Nitrobacter winogradskyi Nb-255: one gene and its partners. The protein of the gene in region 1 binds, or shares a complex with, the protein of each later gene. Links are inferred from orthologs where the notes say so. Each region holds a gene or a part of one and is shown on either strand. Other genes may lie near its edges.

Region 1 (7,084 bases):
TTCATGCCGAAATTTCTCGTCTGCAACGTTGACCTCAAACGTTGCCCGCGAGAGACACGCTTCGGCCATGCCCCCATCTTCCCCGACGAGAGCGGGCGAGTTGACCTAGTGGGTTGTTGACCTGGTGAGTTAGAGTGCGGGCGTAGCGATCCGAGGGCTTCGGCGTCGGATTTGCAGACTGAATTGAAATTGATGTGAGAGGACATCTCGGCGCGGTCCGTCGCAGCGAGGAGGGGATTTATGTCAAACAAAAACAACACTCATTCATGGAATTATCTCACTGACGTTTTCCCGAGCACGACGACATTCTTGCGCGCTGTCACGCAATCCGCGGCCGGATCATCGAGCCGCTGCTGACCCCTTCTTCGCTTTGTTTTCAGCCCTCCGAATCGCTTACGGTTCTCAGCCGAACGATGGGTCATGACTGAACGAGCGCACGGAAGGATCACGGCGAACGCTTGATCTTCAACAGAGCAGTCGCATCGCAACAACCTTTAACCAGAAAAGTCGTCACAAGACATGTCAGACACGGAACAGGAGCGCTGGTCGCGGGTGAAGGGTCGATTGCGATCGACCGTGGGAGAGGACATCTATTCAAGCTGGTTTGCGAGAATGGATCTTGAAAGCGTGCATGGCGAGAGCGTTCGCCTGTCGGTCCCGACCCGGTTTCTGAAAAGCTGGATCCAGGCGCACTACGCCGAGCGCGTGCTGTCCTGCTGGCAAGCTGAATTACCGGACGTTCACCGGATCGATCTCACCGTGCGTTCGGCCATGCGCTGCGCCGCGCCGGTCCGGGAAGCGCCCGCGACCGATGCGCGCCACCCCGAACGCAGCGAAGGCCGGAACGGCGTTGAGTTGAAAACGGTTGCGACCGCGCCGGCGTCCGCCAACCATGACGCGCTCGGCGGCTCGCCTCTCGACCCGAGGCTGACGTTTCAAAGTTTCGTCACCGGCCGCTCCAATACGCTGGCCCACGCGGCGGCGCGGCAGGTCGCCGAAGGCCGGCGCGGCGACAGCGTGATGTTCAACCCGCTCTACATTCACGCCGGCGTGGGCCTTGGCAAAACGCATCTGCTGCAAGCCGTCACATGGGCGGGAAACGCAGGCACGGAGCGCAGGGTGCTCTACCTGACGGCGGAGAAGTTCATGTATGGCTTCGTCGCCGCGCTGAAGACGCAGACGGCGCTCGCCTTCAAGGAAGCGCTCCGCGGCATCGACGTTCTGGTCATCGACGACCTGCAGTTCCTGCAAGGCAAATCGACCCAGGCTGAGTTCTGCCACACCTTGAATGCGCTGATCGATGCGGGCCGCCAGGTGGTCATTGCAGCCGACCGGCCGCCGTCCGATCTGGAAAGCCTCGACGATCGCGTGCGGTCGAGACTCGCCGGCGGGCTCGTGGTCGAAATGGGATCGCTCGGCGAGGAGCTTCGGCTCGGCATCCTGCGGTCGCGGGTTGAAGCCGCCCGAGTCCACCACGCCAGTTTCGACGTGCCGGAGCCGGTCCTGGATTACCTCGCGAAAGCGATCACGCATAACGGCCGCGACCTCGAAGGCGCGATCAACCGGCTTCTGGCGCACAGCAAGCTCAACGCCCAGCCGGTCACGCTGGAAATGGCCGAGCGCGAGGTCCGTGACCTGGTCCGTCCGCAGGAACCCCGGCGCATCAAGATCGAGGACATCCAGCGGGTCGTTGCGCGGCAGTACAATGTAAGCCGCTCGGACCTTCTGTCCTCGCGCCGCACCGCCAACGTGGTGAGGCCGCGGCAGGTCGCGATGTATCTGGCTAAAACGCTGACGTTGCGTTCCCTGCCCGAGATCGGCCGCCGGTTCGGGGGCCGGGATCACACCACCGTGCTGCACGCCGTGCGCAAGATCGAGGCGCTGGTGTCGAAGGACACGACGCTCTCCGACGAGGTCGAACTGCTGAAACGCCAGTTGCAGGAATAGGCGCGGAGCGGGAAAAATCCTTCCGGAAAAAGCCGGACCATGGCGAACCACAGGGGCTTGCGCAGGAAGCACTTCCGCGTCACCTTACGGCCCCGCCGGATTTAGGCGATATCAGCCTTGAGCTTCGAGGCATCGCTTGAACTCCGAGGTCTCGGCGCCGCGAGTCCTCGCGGCATTTTCAGCACACGACCTGAACCTGGATCGGACGGATTTGCAATGAAGGTCACCGTCGAACGCGCGCAACTGCTGAAATCGCTCGGCCACGTCCATCGCGTTGTCGAACGGCGGAACACGATTCCGATCCTGGGAAACGTGCTGGTCCGCGCCGAGAACGCCAAGCTGTCGCTGAAGGCGACCGATCTCGATCTGGAGGTGACGGAAACGCTGGCGGCGGAAACCGGCACTGTGGGCTCGACCACGGTTCCAGCGCATATGTTCTACGACATCATCCGCAAGCTGCCCGATGGCGCGCAGATCGTGCTGGAAGGCGATGGCGACCGCTCGGTTCTGACGATCCGCGCCGGGCGCTCCCGCTTCACCCTGCAGACGCTGCCGGAGAATGATTTCCCCGATCTCGCGGCCGGCGAGATGACGCATTCTTTCACATTGGCCGCGGCAGACCTGAAGCGGCTGATCGATCGTACCCAGTTCGCGATCTCGACCGAAGAGACCCGCTATTATCTCAATGGCATCTACCTGCACGGCGCGGGCACCGCAAACAACGCGACGCTGCGCGGCGTCGCGACCGACGGTCATCGCCTAGCGCAACTCGATCTCGCTTTGCCGAAGGGCGCCGAGGGAATGCCCGGCGTCATCATTCCGCGCAAGACGGTCGGCGAGGTGCAGCGGTTGATCGAGGATAGCGAGGCCGAGATCGGAATCGAACTGTCGCAAGGCAAGATCCGCTTCACCCTCGGCAACGTCGTGCTGACCTCCAAGCTGATCGACGGCACCTTCCCGGACTACGGCCGCGTGATCCCGCAGAACAACGACAAGGAACTGGTCGTCGACAAGAAGGATTTCGAGGCCGCGGTAGATCGCGTCTCGACGATTTCCAGCGAGCGCGGCCGCGCCGTGAAGCTGGCGCTGTCAGCGGGCAAGCTCGTTCTGTCCGTGACCAATCCCGATTCCGGCAGCGCCACCGAGGAGCTTGAGGTCGAATACGCCTCCGACGCACTCGATATCGGATTCAATTCACGCTATCTCCTGGATATCGCCGCGCAGATCGAGGGCGAAGCCGCGGTGCTGAAGCTCGCCGATCCCGGATCGCCGACGCTGGTGCACGACAGGGATTCCAGGGGCGCGCTCTACGTCCTGATGCCGATGCGGGTGTGAGGAATCTCTCGGATCGCGAGGTCTCCAATTTCGCTCTCTCCCCTTGCGGGAGAGGGAAATATTGCCCGGCGTCATGATTCCCTCCCGCGTTCGCCGCCTGAGCCTCACCCACTTCCGCAACTACCGCGCCGCGACGTTCGAGACGCGCAGCAACATGATCGTGCTGGTCGGACCGAACGGTGCCGGCAAGACCAATTGCCTCGAAGCCATTTCGCTGCTGTCGCCGGGACGCGGATTGCGTCGCGCGACACGCGACGACATCGCGGACAACACCGGAGACGGCTCCTGGGCGGTGTCGGCCGAGATGCAAGGCGCGCTCGGCCTTGCGACGCTCGGCACCGGCATCGACGCGCCGGGCAATGAAGCGGCTCCAAGCGGCCGGCGCTGCCGGATCGACCGCGAGCCCGTCGCATCGGCCGCCGCGTTCGGCGACCATCTGCGCATGGTCTGGCTGACGCCCTCGATGGACGGCCTGTTCACCGGGCCGGCGTCGGACAGGCGGCGTTTCCTCGACCGTCTGGTGCTGGCGATCGACAGTGAACACTCCGGCCGCGTCTCGGCGCTGGAGCGCAGCCTGCGCTCGCGCAACCGCCTGCTGGAAATGCGTCACCACGACGATCTCTGGTGCGAGGCCATTGAGCGTAAAACCGCCGAGCTTGCGGTCGCGGTCGCGGCGATGCGCGCGCAGACCGTGACGCGCCTTACGGCCGCGCTGGAGGCGCGCGGCGGGGGCTCCTCATTCCCCGCGGCAAGCATCCACCTCGACGGCTGGATGGAGAACGCGCTGCTGACCGAGCCGGCCACTGTGGTGGAGGATCGCTACCGCGAAATCCTGCGCGCCAGCCGCCCTCGCGACGCCGCCGCCGGCCGCACGCTCGAAGGCCCGCATCTCACCGATCTGGAGGTGATCTATGCGCCGAAGAACATGCCGGCGAAGGAGGCCTCCACAGGCGAGCAGAAGGCGCTCCTGATCGGCCTGGTGCTGGCCCACGCCCGCCTCGTGGCCGAGATGACGGGCATCATCCCGCTGCTGCTGCTCGATGAAGTCGTGGCTCACCTCGATCCCGACCGCCGCGGCGCGTTGTTCGGCGAGCTTGCCGGCCTCGGCGCCCAGGTCTGGATGAGCGGCGCCGACCCGGCCGCCTTCGCCAACCTCAGTGCCGGCAGCGAAACCTTCAGGGTGGACTCCGGCCGGATCACGCGCGAGCCGCCCACGTAATGCCATAGGAACCGCTCGGGACGGGAGCTGGAGAATCCCGCAGCTTTCGTCCCCGAGGCGACGGCTCCGATGGTTGCGAATCGCGATGTGGGAAGCTTCGCGAATCGCCTGTTTCCGCCCTTGAAAAACTCCACAAAAATACCATTTATTCAATATCTTACGTGGCACAACTTTGCGCTAGTCGCGGTGCCGCTTTCGTGCCAGAAATAGACTTCTCAGCCGCATCGACCGCGTCTGTCCCGGGACACCTCTGAAGGCCTTTCATGAACGAACCTGCCCGGCAGCAAATTGCCGATACCGAATCTGTCGCGGCCATCGAATATGGCGCGGAATCGATCAGGGTGCTCAAGGGCCTCGACGCCGTGCGCAAGCGGCCCGGCATGTATATCGGCGACACCGATGACGGCTCCGGCCTGCACCACATGGTTTATGAAGTGGTCGACAACGCCATCGACGAGGCGCTGGCGGGACACGCCACCGCCGTCGAGGTCATTCTCAACGCTGACAATTCAGTCACGGTGCGCGACGACGGCCGCGGCATTCCCGTCGACATCCACAAGGGCGAAGGCGTCTCGGCGGCTGAAGTCATCATGACGCAGCTGCACGCCGGCGGAAAGTTCGATCAGAACTCCTACAAGGTCTCCGGCGGACTGCACGGCGTCGGCGTCTCCGTCGTCAACGCGCTCTCCAGCAAGCTGACCCTGCGCATCTGGCGCAGGGACAAGGAACACCTGATCGAATTCGCCAACGGCGACGCGCTGGCGCCGTTGAAGGTCGTCGGCGACGCCAACGGCAGGCGCGGCACCGAAGTCACTTTTCTCGCCTCGACCGAGACCTTCACCAACATCGAGTATGATTTCGCCACGCTGGAGCATCGGCTGCGCGAACTCGCGTTCCTGAACTCCGGGGTCAACATCCTGCTCTCGGACATGCGCCACGCCGTCGAGCGGCGCGAGCAGATGATGTACGAAGGCGGCGTGGTCGAATTCGTCAAGTATCTCGACCGCAACAAGAAGGCGATGGTGGCGGATCCGATCATGGTCCGCGCCGAGATGAACGGCATCAGCGTCGAGGCCGCGCTGTGGTGGAACGACAGCTACCACGAGAACGTCCTGTGCTTCACCAACAACATTCCGCAGCGCGACGGCGGCACCCATCTCGCCGGCTTTCGCGGCGCCCTGACCCGGCAGGTCAACGGCTATGCCGATGCCATGGCCAAGAAGGAGAGGATCGCGCTGACCGGCGACGACTGCCGCGAGGGATTGACCGCGGTGCTTTCGGTGAAAGTGCCGGATCCGAAATTCTCGTCGCAGACCAAGGACAAGCTGGTGTCGTCGGAAGTGCGTCCCGTGGTCGAGAACGTCATCAACGAGGCGCTCGCCGCCTGGTTCGAGGAGCATCCGACCGAGGCGAAGCTCATCGTCGGCAAGGTGGTCGAGGCCGCGGCGGCGCGCGAGGCCGCGCGGAAGGCCCGCGAACTGACACGGCGCAAGGGCGCGCTCGATGTCGCCTCGCTCCCCGGCAAGCTCGCCGACTGCCAGGAACGCGATCCGGCGAAATCGGAACTGTTCATCGTCGAGGGAGATTCGGCCGGCGGAAGCGCCAAGCAGGGCCGCAACCGTGAATTCCAGGCCGTCCTGCCGCTCCGCGGCAAGATCCTGAACGTCGAGCGCGCGCGCTTCGACAAAATGCTGTCGTCCGAGCAGATCGGCACGCTGATCACCGCGCTCGGCACCGGAATCGGCCGCGAGGATTTCGACCTCTCGAAGCTACGCTATCACAAGATCATCGTGATGACCGACGCCGACGTCGACGGCGCGCATATCCGCACGCTGCTCCTGACCTTCTTCTTCCGCCAGATGCCGGCGCTGATCGAGGCCGGCCATCTCTATATCGCGCAGCCGCCGCTCTACAAGGTGACCCGCGGCAAGTCCGAACGATACCTGAAGGACGAGCGCGCGCTGGAAGACTACCTGATCGAAACCGGGCTCGACGACTGCGTGTACAAGCTCGCCACGGGCGAAGACCGCGGCGGCCGCGACCTGCTGGCGCTGGTGGATGACGCCCGCGTGATCCGGAACGTGCTGCAGAATCTGCATGGCCGCTACAACCGCGGCGTGATCGAGCAGGCGGCGATCGCCGGCGTGATGAATCCGAGGATCACCGAAAATCTGGCGACGGCAACCGCCGCCGCCGATTACATCGCCAGGCGACTGGATGCGCTGGCCGACGAGGTCGAGCGCGGCTGGGTCGGCCGCTTTGTCGAGGGTCAGGGCTTTTTCTTCGAGCGCACCGTGCGCGGCGTCAAGGACGTCGCCATGATCGACGACGCGCTGCTCGGCTCGGCCGATGCGCGCAAGCTCGATGAATACGCTGGCAGGCTGCAGGAAGCCTATCCGCGCCCCGGCCTCCTGCGGCGCAGGGATACCGAAACCGCGATCCATGGTCCGGTCAGTCTGTTCGAGGCGGTGACCGACGCCGGGCGCAAAGGCGTCGCGCTGCAACGCTACAAAGGCCTCGGCGAGATGAACCCGGACCAGCTCTGGGAGACCACGCTCGACGTCAGCGAGCGTTCGCTGCTGC
Region 2 (7,063 bases), 1.6 Mb from region 1 along the record:
GGCCCTGCCCAAGTCGGCGGAATATCTGAACGAGCTGCGTGGGCGCTTCGGCAATCTGGGACTGGCGGCCGCGGCCTATAACGCCGGTCCTCGCCGTTTGCAGGACTGGCTTGATGGCAAGGGATCGATGCCCGCCGAGACGCGCAACTATGTTGTCGCCATCACGGGATCGCCCATCGAGGACTGGGCGGCCGCCGGCAAGAGCGGGAAACCGCCAGCCCCTTCAGACACGACGAGTTGCCGCGAACTGATGGCGTTGTTGAAACGGGCACCCAATCCGTTTGTCACGGGCCTCGAACAGCACGTCAAGCTCGGTGCGGACAAGCCGTGGGGGGTACAGCTCGCGGCGGGCTTCAACCGCGCCGGCGCGATGGCGATGTACGCACGAGCCATTAGACACCTTGGCGCTGTGATCGGCGATCGCGATCCGAGCCTGCTGGGCTCGCTATGGCGCAGTCGTGGCACGCGGACATTCTATCAGGTGCGGATCGGGGCCGATTCGCGTATGGAGGCCGACGATCTCTGCAACCGGATCCGGCGCGCTGGCGGCGCCTGCCTCGTGCTGCGAAACCCGCGCGTGAAAGGGTAGGATCAGGGGCGTGCGGCCGTGCAGGCTGTTCTGATCGAGGCGGGATGACAGGCCCGGACAAGGAAAAAAGAGGACCGAGGGCGATGGGACAAGAAAACGAAGTCCGGGCGGGAGAGGTCGTGGTCGAGCCGCCGTCGCCGACGGATGCGGGGCTGGTGTTCGTCGGCCGCGTTCGGACGCCATGGAGAACCCGTGCGGAAGCGCCGCGTCAAGGGCAGCCTGACGGACCGGTCTGCCGCCTCGAGATATTCGATCCCTGGAAGCCGGCATTGCAGGGCCTGGAGAGATACGAGAGCATCGAGGTCATTTACTGGCTTCATCTGTCGCGTCGCGACATCGTGCGGCAGGTTCCCAAAAGCAGCGGCTCGTCCCATGGCACGTTTGCGCTCCGGTCGCCGGTGCGGCCTAATCCGATCGGGACGTCGATCGTGAAGCTGGTGGGTATCGAGGGCTCCACGGTTCTGGTGCGTGGACTGGATTGCCTCGACGAGACGCCGCTGCTCGACATCAAGCCGATCCGCTGCCAATTTGCGTCAGCGCCGAAGGGCGATGGCGAAACCGGCTGAACGCGTCCGCAGCATCAGGCGACGCCGTCTCCGGTCTTGCGAAAAGGGCCGGCTTCCGTGAGTTCCCGGGCCGCTTCGGCGACGTAGTGACGTTCGCGATTGAGGAAGTCACCCACCGCGCGTCGCAACCCCGGATCGGCGATATAGTGTGCCGAGTAGGTGGTTTGCGGAAGATAGCCCCGCGCGATCTTGTGCTCGCCCTGTGCGCCGGCCTCCACCGTTCTCAGGCGATGCTGGATCGCAAAATCGATCGCCTGATAATAACAGACCTCGAAATGCAGGAAGGGATGATGCTCGATGGCGCCCCAGTGCCGCCCGAACAGCGTATCCGACCCGATGAAGTTGATGGCGCCCGCGATCCAGCGGCCGTCGCGCCGGGCCATGATCAGGGCGATATCCCGGCTCATGCTCTGGCCGATCAGCGAATAGAACGACCGGGTCAAATAGGGCCGGCCCCATTTGCGCGTCCCCGTTTCCATATAAAACTGAAAAAAGGCGTCCCAGATCTCCTCGGTAAGGTCGCCGCCGGTGAGGACGTGGATGGTGATGCCGTTGGCCAGCGCATCGCGACGTTCACGCCGGATCGCCTTGCGGTGCCGCGAGTTGAGGCTGGCGAGGAAGTCCTCGAAGCACGAATAGCCGTCGTTTCGCCAATGAAACTGCTGGTCGGTGCGCCGGAGGAATCCCTTCTCCGCGAGGAACGCCCATTCATCCTTGCGAGCAAAAGTGACGTGGACCGATGATGCGCGGGTCGCGTCACACAGGCCGACGAGGCCGCCGGCCAGCGCGGCGCGGACATCCGCTTCGTCGTTGCCGGGTCGGATCAGAAGCCGGGGGCCGGTGGCGGGTGTGAACGGAACCGACACCAGAAGCTTGGGATAATAGCGCCCGCCTGCGCTCTCATAGGCATTGGCCCAGCCGTGATCGAAGACATACTCACCCTGCGAGTGGGATTTCAGATAGCAGGGGACGATGCCGACGATCGAGCCGTCTTGGCGCGCGATCAGATGGCGCGGTCCCCAGCCGGTCCGGGAACAGGCCGAGTTCGACGATTCGAGAGCGATGAAAAAAGCATGTGAAACGAAAGGATTATAACGGCATTTTGAACTTTGGGATGAATCCGGGAGAGGCGCGGGGACTGCACTATCGGATCCTCCGCCCGGACCGGAGGCCGGATTAGCGCAGGCGTCCCAGTCCGCAGCCGGAATTTCGCTGACGGATCCGACAGCTTCGAGCGATATTTCAGATGGTGGTATCAAGGAGTTGAACCGGTCCGGCTTGAGAATTCAGCCACTGCACGCAGTGACTCTTGCGGTGTGGCGGTGCGATGTTTGATCCGCATCCGCCCAGAGATTGGACACGATGCCTGGCGACATCAAGGGTCGCGTGATCATGCGTTCGGGTAGAAACCTTCGAAGATCATCTGGTCGGCATGTCTTGCGGCACGGGCACGCTGTTCCGCGCTGCGCACCGTCCATGTCAGCAACGGACAACCTAAAATGTTTCTTGCAATCCAAGGCGCGAGAGCAGGGAGTTCGTTCACGTTATAAGCGACAAAATGCGGCCGGGTGCGGAAGCCGTGACGCAGATGGGTCATCGCGGCGCGCTGGCGCGACGTCGCTTCCGGCCAGTCGGCCTTCGAATAGCGGCGCTCGGCGACGATGCCGCGCGGGAGCGACGGCATCAACTCGCGCATCGCCATGACCTGATCCGGATCGAATGACATCCCGGCCGCCGGCCCGTCATAGCCGGACAGCACCTCCGCCATGCGGCGCACGAGATCTGTACCGCCATCAAAGTGACTTTTGACCTCGATCACCAGCGGTACGCGGCCCGCGACCAGCGCGCAGAGATCCGCAAGCGACATCATTTTTTCGGGCGTGCTCTTGAAAATGACGCGCTTGAGCTCGGCCGCGGTCACGGTTCGCAACGCCCCCGATCCTTCCGTCAGCCGGCCGAGTTCATCGTCATGGTAGACCATGGCCTCATTGTCGGCGGTCAGCTGGATGTCCACCTCGATGGCGAAATTCCCGGCGATGGCGGCCCGGATCGCTCCGGGCATATTCTCCATGATCCCGCGAGCGTGGTCATGCAGGCCGCGGTGGGCGATCGGGCGTGCTGTCAGCCAGTCGGGCGCGCGCATTCGGGGTCAGGCGACTTCGAAAAGGCCTTCGATCTCGACCGCCGCATTCGCGGGAAGGGCGGCGACGCCGACCGTGCTGCGCGAGTGGCGGCCCTTCTCGCCGAACGCCGCAACCATCAGGTCCGATGCGCCGTTCAATACCTTGGGACCGTCGGCGAAATCGGGAGCGGAGTTGACGAAGCCGCCAAGCCTGACGACACGGGCGACCTTGTCGAGATCGCCGAGCGCGGCCTTGACCTGTGCCAGCAGATTGATGGCGCAGCCGCGCGCGGCCGCGTTACCTTCTTCAACGGTGACATCCGCGCCCAGCTTGCCTTTTGCGATCAGGTTACCCTCCGGGTCCAGGCAGAGTTGTCCGGACACGAACAGCAGGTTGCCGGTACGAACGAAGCCGACGTAATTCGCCACGGGCGATGCCGGTTCATGCAGGATGATGCCCTGCGCGGCCAGATTTTGCTCGATCACTCCTGCCATGTTAGTCCCCTATAGCGTTTTCGAGCGAAGCGGGTGTCGGTTCGCGTGAAGAAAACGCGTCAAATCAAAATCTGAGAGCCCGTTTCTGATTCTATCAGAAGCGGAAAGGCTCTTATAGACGTTCCACTCGAAATCCGTTGAGGAGTCTATCTCGCCTATCGTCTTGCGACATGCAAGCAAATGCCGGATTGGAGCGGGTTCTCCAAGCGGCCCGACAGGCAGCCGATCAAACTTTCGAGACAGACAGCAAATAATCGGGGCTGCGGCGGGCCTCCCCAATTGCGGCGCAATTGAGCGGTGACTATGGTCGGATTCAATCCCGTCGAGAGATGATATGCGCCACTATTCTCGTTGCTCCGCTTCGCGCCTTTTGCCCTGGTTTCTGACGACAATTGTCGCCGCCGCGTCCCTGCCGGCACTAAGTGGTGCGGCGTATGCCGCCGCCGGAGTTTCGTTTCTCTCTCATCAGGCGCTGTACAATCTGAGCCTGGTGAAATCTCGAGGCAGCTCGTCGATCAACGGCGCGCGCGGGCGAATCCTCTACAAGTTTTCCGGAAGCGCCTGCGAAGGTTACACGTCGGACTTCAGGCAGGTCTCGGAAATGGACAACGGGGAAGGCGAGACGACGCTCAGCGACATGCGTTCCACGAGCTGGGAGGATGCGGAAGGAAAGGCATACCGTTTCAAGATCGTGACCCGCGCGAACGACAGCGATCAGAGCGAGGTCGACGGAATCGCCGAACGCAAGGGTGGCAAAATCACGGTGAAACTGAAACGGCCGGTCGCCAAAACGGTCACCATCGACGGCAAGGCGGTGTTTCCGACCGAACAGATCCAGCGCATCATTGCGGCCGCGAAGGCAGGAAAGTCGGTGCTCGAACTGACCGTGTATGACGGATCGGACAACGGCGAGAAAGTCTACAACACGTTTTCGGTGATCGGGAAACCCATTCGAGGGGAGGCGACGGGATCAACGCCTGATCCATCGACCGCCAATGATCAGATGAAAACCTTGACGCGATGGCCGGTCACCGTCAGTTACTACGAACGCGGCGCCCCACATACCAGCGGTGAACAGACCCCGAACTACTCCATATCGTTCGAGCTGTTCGAGGATGGCGTCTCGCGCGCGTTGGTGCTCGACTACAATGACTTCGTGATTTCCGGGAAGATGGACAAGTTCGACCTCAGCGATGTCAGGAGCGCCAAGCCCTGCAAGTGATGTCAGCCTGATATACTTCGGAATGCGGGTCCTTTGACCGCGCTCCCGGATTACCTGGGTGGCTTTTCCGGCCCGTCATAGACAAGGCCCCGGATGACGGCCGCGCTCCCGAACTTCTTGCGCAGGTCGTCCATCGCCCGTTCAGCATGAGCTGAGCGGAGATCCAGCATATCGGCCTCGCCGGCTTGCGATGCCGCCCGAAGCGCGCTGACGCCCGTTCCCATCAGGCGGAAAGCGGTGCCATCGACTTCCTTCGTCAGCATTTCCCGGCACGTTGCGAAAATCTTGGATGCGAGCTGGGTCGAACCGGAGATCGATCGCGACCGCGTTCTTTGCCGGAAATCGGTGGTCTTGAGCTTCAGCGTGATGGTCGATCCCGCCAGTTCACTTGCCTTCAGTCGCGAGGAGACCTTCTCCGACAGCCGCCACAGGAGGCGTTCGAGCGTGGCGAAATCGCGGATATCGGACTCGAACGTCGTCTCGCTCGAAATGGTCCTGGCGCCGCGATCCGCGATCACCCGCCGGTCATCGATGCCCTGCGCCAGCCGCCACAACCGGCGCCCGTCGGCAGGAAACTGCTTCATCATTTCGATCTCGCCGGCATGTTGCAGATCGCCGATGGCCCGAAAGCCACGCTCCGACAGTCGCTGCTGGGTGGCCGGGCCGACGCCGAAAATGAAACCGACCGGCTTGTCCGCGAGCATGATGCGCGCTTCGTCCTGGTCGAGTGCCGCGAAACCGCGCGGCTTGTCGAGGTCCGAGGCGATCTTCGCGAGGAATTTATTGCACGACAGCCCGACCGACACCGTGATGCCGAGCTGGCGTTCGATGCCTGTTGCGAACCTCGCCAGCACCTTGGCGGGAATCATGCCGTGAACGCGTCGGGTACCGCTGAGGTCAAGGAAGGCTTCGTCGATCGACAGCGGCTCGACCAGCGGCGTCAGCGCCTGCATGGCGGTGCGCACATCCCGACCGATCCTGACATATTTCGCCATGTCGGGAGGGACCACCGCTGCGAAGGGGCAAAGCGCGAGGGCTTTGAACATCGGCATCGCGGAATGCACGCCGTAGGTCCGGGCGGTATAGCAGGCGGCCAATACCACGCCGCGCCTGCCGCCGCCCACGATGACAGGCTTGTCCGCCAGCGCCGGATTATCCCGCTTCTCGACCGTGGCGTAGAACGCGTCGCAATCGATGTGGGCGATGGCAAGCGCCGGCAATGCGCGATGTCGCACCAGCCGGGGCGAGCCGCACGCGCTGCAACGGGGCGCCGTAAAGCTGAGGTCGGCGAGACAATCCCGGCAAAAGCACAACGGACCATCCGACGAACCTGCGGTCACGGGAGGTCGCGTTCCGGAAAAACATCGCCGAACGCCTGTCGGGCGGCCGCGATCGTGGTCGGGTGATGCCCCGAGGACTCCGAGAACGCTTTCACGGTTGCGTCGTCGCGCAGCACGAAATCCAGCACGGCGGTCAAAAAATGCGGATCGGAGGCGGAACTGCGCAGAGTCTCCGGACCGATGCCGGTCTCGGCCAGAAACCGGCCTAGAACCTCCGCGTCGGCCGCGACAAATGAAAGGGCCTGAATGGCCACAAACTCAGCGGCTTCGCGCGGGTTATGCACACGCTTTGTCATCTCGACCATTTGCCTTTCCGTAACCTATCGATTTTACTTTGGACCAGAATGCCCGAGTCCTGGAACCTTCAACCAATTACTAATCCGCTCGCATAAAGATCGTCTTATGTCTTAACGACTTAGAGCGAATTCTGGTGCAAATCTAACTCCAGTTTGCGGATAAGTGTCGCGGTGCCGGCATATTATCGCTCAGGGCGGACGAGCACCGAGTCGACTGGAGGGCCGAAGTGGCCAAGACGGTCCTGATCGTGGAAGACAACGAGCTCAACATGAAGCTCTTCCGCGATCTGTTGGAGGCTCATGGTTATCACACGTCCGGGACCAGCAACGGGTTCGAGGCGCTTGATCTGGTTCGCAAGCTTCGTCCCGATCTGGTCCTCATGGATATTCAGTTGCCGCAGGTATCCGGCCTGGATGTCACGCGCTGGATCAA
Region 3 (7,084 bases), 410 kb from region 1 along the record:
GGTTCATCCGTTCCACCTGTCCGTTGGTCCAGGGATGGTTGATCCTGGTGAGCCTGTGCTCGATGCCGTTCTCGTCGCAGACGCGATCGAAGATGTGGTGGAACGCATATTTGTGACGGGCGTGGTTGGTGAACTGGATGCCGTTGTCCGTCAGCACCGTGTGGATGGCATAGGGAACTGCCACGATGAGGTTGCGCAGGAACTGAGCCGCGACCATCTTGCCCGCCTCTTGGTGGAGCTCGGCGTAGGCGAACTTCGAAGTGCGGTCGATGGCCACGAACAGGCGCAGCTTGCCCTCAGCCGTCTGCACCTCGGCGATGTCGATGTGGAAGTAGCCGATCGGGTAGCTCCTGAACGTCTTCCTGATCGGCTTGTCGCCTTCGACCTCCGGGAGCCGGCTGATGCCGTGACGGTGCAGGCAGCGATGCAATGAAGACCGCGACAGGTGCGGGATCGTTGGCTGAAGCGCGTAGAGGCAATCATCGAGCGGCAACAGGGTATGCTTGCGGAAGGCGACGATGATCGCCTCCTCCTCGGATGAGAGCGCCGTCGAGCGCGGATCTTTCGGTCCCGTCGGAAGGTCGGCCACCGAGGTCCGCTTCTTCCATTTTGCGACGGTCTTCTGGTTGATCCCGTAGCGTTTCGACAGCGCTCTCAGGCTCTCTTCACTATTTTGTATTGCTCGACGGATTGCCTCTGTCGTCGTGGCGCTCCCGTGAAGAACCTGTCCCATAGCGCATCCTTCCATTCTCCGGAAAATAATGCACCATCAAATGCCGGGATCAAACAGCTAGAACAGCGTACGCTGACGCATCGCGGCCGACAGCGTCCCTTCATCGAGATAATCCAGTTCGCCCCCGACCGGAACGCCGTGGGCAAGCCGCGTAACCTTCACGTTCGCCTCACCCAGCAGATCGGTGATGTAGTGCGCGGTGGTCTGGCCGTCGACGGTTGCATTCAGAGCGAGCACGATTTCCGCTACGCGCGGATCGTGGGCCCGCGCCACCAGCGCATCGATGGTGAGATCCTGCGGGCCGACGCCATCGAGCGGTGACAGCGTCGCGCCAAGCACATGGTAGAATCCATTGGTGGCGCCGGCGCGCTCCAGCGCCCAGAGGTCCGCGACATCGGCCACCACGACGATGATGGACGGATCGCGTCTGGCATCCGTGCATATCGTGCATGGACTGCGGGTGTCGATGTTACCGCAGGTTTCGCAAACCCGAATCCTGTCGATCGCAACCTGCAGCGCGCTTGCCAGAGGCGCCATCAACGCCTCGCGCTTCTTGATCAGATGCAGCGCCGCCCGCCGCGCCGAGCGCGGGCCAAGCCCCGGCAGCCTCGCAAGCAACTGGATCAACCGCTCGATCTCGGGTCCGGTGACGGCGGTCGGCATCTTCTCGTGTCCCGAATTCGAAGTTCGCCAAACTGCGCTGCGTCCCTTCGCGAACTTCGATTCGAAAGGACGCCAGAGCCTTCCCGCGTCTCACGCGATCAGAAGCGAGGCTCACAGATTCTGACCTGACGCGTTTTCCTCACGCGCGGATCACGAGAACCCGAGGCCGGGCGGCAGACCAAGCCCGCCCGTCAATGCCTGCATCTTCTCCTGCATCGCGACCTCCGCCTTGCGGCGCGCGTCGGCAAGTGCGGTCACGACAAGATCCTCGAGAATTTCACGTTCGTCCGGCTTGATCAGGGACGGATCGATCGAGATCCCCTTGACTTCCATCTTGGCGGTCATCCGCACGGTCACAAGGCCGCCGCCGGACGCTCCATCGACCTCGATCTGGTCGAGTTCGTCCTGCATGGCCTTCATCTTGGATTGAAATTGAGCCGCCTGCTTCATCATGCCGAGAAAATCAGCCATCAACATTCCTCTTCTTGCTGAACCCTTTCCGTCTCCAATAGCAGAAGCCGCAAGGCTCTGTAGCGTTTTCGAACGAAGCATGTTCCCGGACCTGACCCGAGAATGGATACCGGTTCGCGTGAAGGAAACGCGTCAAATTAAAATCATAGAGCCCGCTTCTGATTCAATCAGAAGCGGAAACGCTCTAGTCGCCGCTGTCGAGATCGTCGGCCAGTTCGTCAGGAGCGGCATCGGAATCCGGCGACGACAACGCGAACTTTCGCACCTCGACCACCTTGGCGCCAGGAAAACGCGCCAGCACGTCCTGAACGCGCGGATCAGCCTCGGCCGCGCGCTCCCGCTCGCTCTTCTGCAACAGCGCCTGCGAACGCAGTGTCGGCTGGCCCGGCTCATTGGAAACGATCACCGTCCAGCGCCGGCCGGTCCATTGTTCCAGCTTGCGCCCAAGATCGTTCACCAGCGTACGCGCCGCGCTGCGCTCCAGCGCGACCTCAAGCCGGCCGTTCTCGATGCGGACCAGCCGGATGTCGGCCTCCAGCGCGGCCTTGATGATCAGATCGCGCTTTTCGCCGGCAAGCGCCACGAGTTCGCCCAGGCTCTCTATCCGCACCGCCGGGATCGCACCCGCTGTGCCGGCCATCGGCGCGGCAGCCTGCGGACGGGCCGTCTCCGCGGCGGCGCGCGGCGACAATGACCGCGCAGCCGACGACGGAACGGATGACACCGGTCCCGAGGCCGGTCTGGGCGGCGCGGCGTTGGTAGTAACACCCGGCGATTCGCCATTTCGATCCAGCAGCCGGATCGCCTCATCGGGCGTCGGCAGGTCCGCAACATAGGCGATGCGCACCAGCACCATCTCAGCCGCGGCCGCCGGCCGCGTCGCGCCCTGAACTTCCGCGATTCCTTTCAGCAGCATCTGCCACATCCGCGACAGCACGCGGATCGACAGTTTCACGGCAAAATCGCTCGCCCGCAGGCGTTCCGCTTCACCGAATGCCACGTTGTCGGCGATCGCCGGAACGATCTTGATGCGCGTCACGAAGTTGACGAATTCGGCCAGGTCGCTGAGCACGACGACCGGATCGGCGCCGGTCTCGTATTGGGAACGGAACTCACCGAATGCGCTCGCGATGTCGCCCCGCGCCAGCGCCTCGAACAGATCGATGACCCGCGTGCGGTCCGCAAGTCCCAGCATCCGCCGCACCGCATCGGCCCGGACCACGCCAGCCGCATGGGCGATGGCCTGATCGAGCAGCGACAGGGAATCGCGCACCGAGCCTTCGGCCGCCCTCGCCAGGATGCCAAGCGCCTCCGGCTCCGCCTCGACGTTCTCTTTCGCCGCGATAGCGGCAAGGTGCGCCATCAACACCTCGGCTTCGACCCGCCGGAGGTCAAATCGCTGGCAGCGCGACAGCACCGTCACCGGAACTTTGCGGATCTCAGTGGTCGCGAACACGAACTTCGCGTGCTCCGGCGGCTCCTCCAGCGTCTTCAGGAACGCGTTGAAGGCCGCCGTCGACAGCATGTGAACTTCGTCGATGATGTAGACCTTGTAGCGCGCGCTCGACGGCGCATAGCGCACGCTGTCGTTGATCTGCCTGACATCGTCGACACCGGTGTGAGAAGCGGCGTCCATCTCCAGCACATCGATATGCCGGCTTTCCATAATGGCCCGGCAATGAACGCCAAGTTGCGGCATCCGGATGGTCGGCCCCTGCACGGAACCATCCGCGAGCTGGTAGTTCAGCGCACGGGCAAGAATGCGCGCGGTGGTGGTTTTTCCCACGCCGCGCACGCCCGTCAGAATCCAGGCCTGCGGAATCCGTCCCGTCTCGAACGCATTGGACACGGTGCGCACCAGCGCCTCCTGCCCGATGAGATCATCGAAGCAGGCCGGGCGGTATTTGCGTGCCAGCACCCGGTACTGCACGCTCGATCCGGATGGCGTCCCGCCGAGGTCGAGACCGGTCTGGCCGGCCGCATCATCGGGGAGCGTCGGGGGATGGCCAGCGTCGTTCATTGAGCGATCCGCAATTTTCTCTCTCGAAGCCGGCTTGCGGAACAAGGGAGCGAACCTTCGGGCCGCGCGCGTCCGGCGCTGGCAAGGATCTCCGAAAAACCCGGCTCGCCCGACAAGAGGCAAGATGCAGGTAGGAGACTGACGAGCGACCCGATCCGGACCTCGTTAGGGCTGCTTCCTTCCGGACCTGACCCGGTTGGCGAGTGGCTCGTCCACCGCCAATCTCCCGCTTCCTATTTGGGGCCAAAAGCACAGGAAAGCAAGCAGCGGGGACGACGCCGGAACCGACCGGTTCCGAACCATTGATTTCGGCGGATCGCTGCGCCAGTTTGCATCGGCATTCCTCGAAAAGTATCGGCGAACGATGTCCGAAACCTGGTCGCTTCACCCGCAGCTCGACAACGACACGGTCGGCATCGGCGACCTGTCGCTCAGCCGCCTCGCACTCAGCAAGGACGCCACCTATCCCTGGCTCATTCTGGCGCCAAGACGTGCTGGCGCGATCGAGATCATCGATCTTGATCACGACGACCGCTCGCGTCTGATGACGGAGATCGCTCGCGCGTCCGAGGTGCTCAAGGGCATCACAGGCTGCGACAAGCTCAACGTGGCCGCGCTTGGCAACCAGGTGCCGCAGCTTCATGTCCATGTCATCGCGCGCCGCAAAAGCGACGCCGCATGGCCCAACCCGGTCTGGGGCGCGGCGCCCGCGCGCGAATACGACGCGGCGGAACTCGAGAAAATCATTGAAGCAATCCGGCGCGGGATAGGGCTCGGTTAGGCCGTCCGTCCGGACTTGGCCCGCAGGCCACGACCAATCTCGCCGGACGATGCAGCGGAGATGTATTTCACGGCGCTTTCGTGCCCGCCGTCACCGAGAATCAGGGTCCTAGATCACGATGGTTTTGGATCGAATCGATCCAAAACCATGAACGTGATCACTTTTCCTCATCCCGCTCTAGAGCCTTTCCGCTTCTGATAGAATCAGAAGCGGGTCCTATGATTTTGATTTGTCGCGTTTTCTTCACGCGAACCGGTGTCCGCTTCGCTCGAAAACGCTCTAGGTGTTTGATCCCGTAGCGTTTCGACAGCGCTCTCAGGCTCTCTTCACTATTTTGTATTGCTCGACGGATTGCCTCTGTCGTCGTGGCGCTCCCGTGAAGAACCTGTCCCATAGCGCATCCTTCCATTCTCCGGAAAATAATGCACCATCAAATGCCGGGATCAAACAGCTAGAGCATGTTCGCTTCTGATTGAATCCGAAGCGAAGCTCAAGATTGTTGTTTTGACGCGTTCTCTTCACGCGAGCCGGAATCCATCCTCGGGTCAGGCCCGAGGACATACTTCGCTTGAAAACGCTCTACAATTCAAAGCCGGAAAATTCGAACCCCGGCGCAACCGTGCATCCCACCAACGTCCAGTCACCGGTGCTTTCCGCACTCTGCCAGGCAAAAGCGGGTACCAGCGCCTGCGGTGTTTCGCCCGCGGCGAGATCCGCGCCGAGACGGAGCGTGCGCGTGACGGCGCCGTCTTCGATCCGCAGCAGCAGCGGACTGCCGGCATAATAGTGCCAGACCTCCACCGCATCGATGCGATGCCGTTGCGAGCGCTCACCGCGCGCCAGCAGAAAGTAGATCGCGGTGGACGCGGCGCGGCCATGCCCGTCGGTACGGGTGTCGCGGAACGTCTCTCGATAGTGACCGCCTTCCGGGTGCGGCTGAAGATCAAGCCGTTCGATGATGTCGGTTGCGGAAAGCGCCATGTCCATCAGCGTGCCGTCAACTCACGACTTGTTCTTGCGTTCGCGCAGCTCGGCGAAAACCTCGACCCCGCTGGCGCCTTTCATATGCACTCCGGCCGCCACCGCCGGATCGTCGGCGCGCAGGAAGACGTTGGCTTTCTTCTCCTCGCCCATCAGGGTCGGCACCGTGGGCCTGCCTTCAGCGCGGAGCCGCGTCACCTCCTCGGCGCGCGCCTTGAGAACCGGATTGTTGGGCTCGATGGTCAGGGCGAATTTTATGTTTGAATCAGTATATTCGTGACCGCAATAGAGCCGGAAACTGTCCGGCAGCGCGCGCAGCTTCAAAAGCGAATCCCACATCATCGGATAGGTGCCCTCGAACACCCGTCCGCAGCCGATCGAGAACAGGGTGTCGGCGGCGAATACCACTTTCTCGTCGTCGAACACGTAACTGACGTGATCCAGCGTGTGCCCGGGCGTTTCCAGCACGCGTCCCAGCAGCGTTCCGACCTTGATGATGTCGCCCTGGCCGACCCGCAGGTCGACGTTGGCGATCTCTGCGCTTCTGTCATGCGGCGCGACCACCCGGCAGGCGTACTTCCGTTTCAGTTCCGCCACGCCGCCGACATGATCGCTGTGATGATGGGTGATCAGAATGTCGGTCAGCACCCAGCCTTCGCGATCCAGCGCCTGGATGACCGGCTCGGCCTCCGGCGCGTCGATCGCGGCGGTCGCACCGGTTGCGGGATCGTGAATCAGCACGCCGAAATTATCGGTGAGGCAGGTGAACAGGCGGATATCGGCGGTCATGTCGTCTCCGTGGGTCCGGGGTTGGCGCGAGTGTCCCGGCTGCGAAGTTCGCTGGTCGGACCTTGCGGGAAAAATGACGCGAACTCCCGGGAAGCAAGATTAGAATCTCTCCGGCTTTGGGGCATCGAGCCGGTCCCGGAGCCTTAGTCTGACGCGTTATCCTGCCGCGGACACCCGCGATTCTCCGGAAGGCCCCGAGGATATCCTCGCTCGGAATCGCTATAGCATAGGCGATTTCGTGGTGAAACAAGCCGTTAACGCCGGTTACGATGGCGCCAATTAGGCCGGGCAGGGGTGCCTGAGTTGCCGGCGACATGGTAGATTGTGGACATGGCGATCGACGTCATCGACCTTCGTGACTTCTACTCGCAGCGTCTCGGCGTCGTGGCCCGGCGGCTGATCAGTCGCGCCATTCATGCGCACTGGCCGAACATGAAGGGGCAGTGCGTGGCCGGCCTTGGCTATCCGACCCCTTACCTCGGCCTGTTCCGCGAGGAGTGCGAGCGGTGTATCGCCTTGATGCCGGCGGCTCAGGGTGTCCTGAAATGGCCGACCGCGCGGCCGGCGCTGGCGACCCTGGTCGACGAGTTTTCATTGCCGTTGCGGGATGCGGTTGCAGACCGGATCCTGCTGGTTCATGCGCTGG

What was found.
Region 2: the proteins of dnaN (region 1) and NWI_RS07410 are in contact, whole or in part, in a solved structure (PDB 1OK7), measured with the Escherichia coli proteins. The link is inferred for Nitrobacter winogradskyi Nb-255 from one-to-one orthologs.
Region 3: the proteins of dnaN (region 1) and NWI_RS01925 are in contact, whole or in part, in a cryo-EM structure (PDB 8GIZ), measured with the Escherichia coli proteins. The link is inferred for Nitrobacter winogradskyi Nb-255 from one-to-one orthologs.

What each region holds. Positions count from the first base shown.
Region 1 is NC_007406.1:48-7,131, forward strand. The notes cover bases 1,328-4,222. They hold dnaN (DNA polymerase III subunit beta), read left to right. Parts: upstream 1,328-2,163; coding sequence 2,164-3,282; downstream 3,283-4,222. Other genes in these bases: dnaA (chromosomal replication initiator protein DnaA), read left to right, coding at 1,328-1,947; recF (DNA replication/repair protein RecF), read left to right, coding at 3,356-4,222. Also shown: more of dnaA, read left to right, coding at 520-1,327; more of recF, read left to right, coding at 4,223-4,501; gyrB (DNA topoisomerase (ATP-hydrolyzing) subunit B), read left to right, coding at 4,765-7,084. UniProt on the Escherichia coli protein: Confers DNA tethering and processivity to DNA polymerases and other proteins. Acts as a clamp, forming a ring around DNA (a reaction catalyzed by the clamp-loading complex) which diffuses in an ATP-independent manner freely and bidirectionally along dsDNA.
Region 2 is NC_007406.1:1,550,460-1,557,522, forward strand. What follows is about bases 4,190-7,063. They hold NWI_RS07410 (DNA polymerase IV), read right to left. Parts: upstream 6,335-7,063; coding sequence 5,045-6,334; downstream 4,190-5,044. Other genes in these bases: NWI_RS07405 (cell envelope integrity EipB family protein), read left to right, coding at 4,190-4,994; NWI_RS07415 (DUF3572 domain-containing protein), read right to left, coding at 6,331-6,630; NWI_RS07420 (response regulator), read left to right, coding at 6,858-7,063. In the rest of the region: NWI_RS07380 (lytic transglycosylase domain-containing protein), read left to right, coding at 1-589; tsaA (tRNA (N6-threonylcarbamoyladenosine(37)-N6)-methyltransferase TrmO), read left to right, coding at 673-1,155; NWI_RS07390 (GNAT family N-acetyltransferase), read right to left, coding at 1,170-2,414; NWI_RS07395 (glycerophosphodiester phosphodiesterase), read right to left, coding at 2,546-3,298; NWI_RS07400 (RidA family protein), read right to left, coding at 3,305-3,772; more of NWI_RS07405, read left to right, coding at 4,107-4,189. UniProt on the Escherichia coli protein: Poorly processive, error-prone DNA polymerase involved in translesion repair and untargeted mutagenesis. Copies undamaged DNA at stalled replication forks, which arise in vivo from mismatched or misaligned primer ends.
Region 3 is NC_007406.1:412,057-419,140, forward strand. Bases 1,470-4,364 are described here. They hold NWI_RS01925 (DNA polymerase III subunit gamma/tau), read right to left. Parts: upstream 3,888-4,364; coding sequence 2,052-3,887; downstream 1,470-2,051. Other genes in these bases: NWI_RS01920 (YbaB/EbfC family nucleoid-associated protein), read right to left, coding at 1,547-1,867; NWI_RS01930 (HIT domain-containing protein), read left to right, coding at 4,252-4,364. In the rest of the region: recombination mediator RecR, read right to left, coding at 791-1,396; more of NWI_RS01930, read left to right, coding at 4,365-4,668; NWI_RS01935 (cupin domain-containing protein), read right to left, coding at 5,248-5,655; gloB (hydroxyacylglutathione hydrolase), read right to left, coding at 5,671-6,438; NWI_RS01945 (methyltransferase domain-containing protein), read left to right, coding at 6,769-7,084. UniProt on the Escherichia coli protein: Part of the beta sliding clamp loading complex, which hydrolyzes ATP to load the beta clamp onto primed DNA to form the DNA replication pre-initiation complex.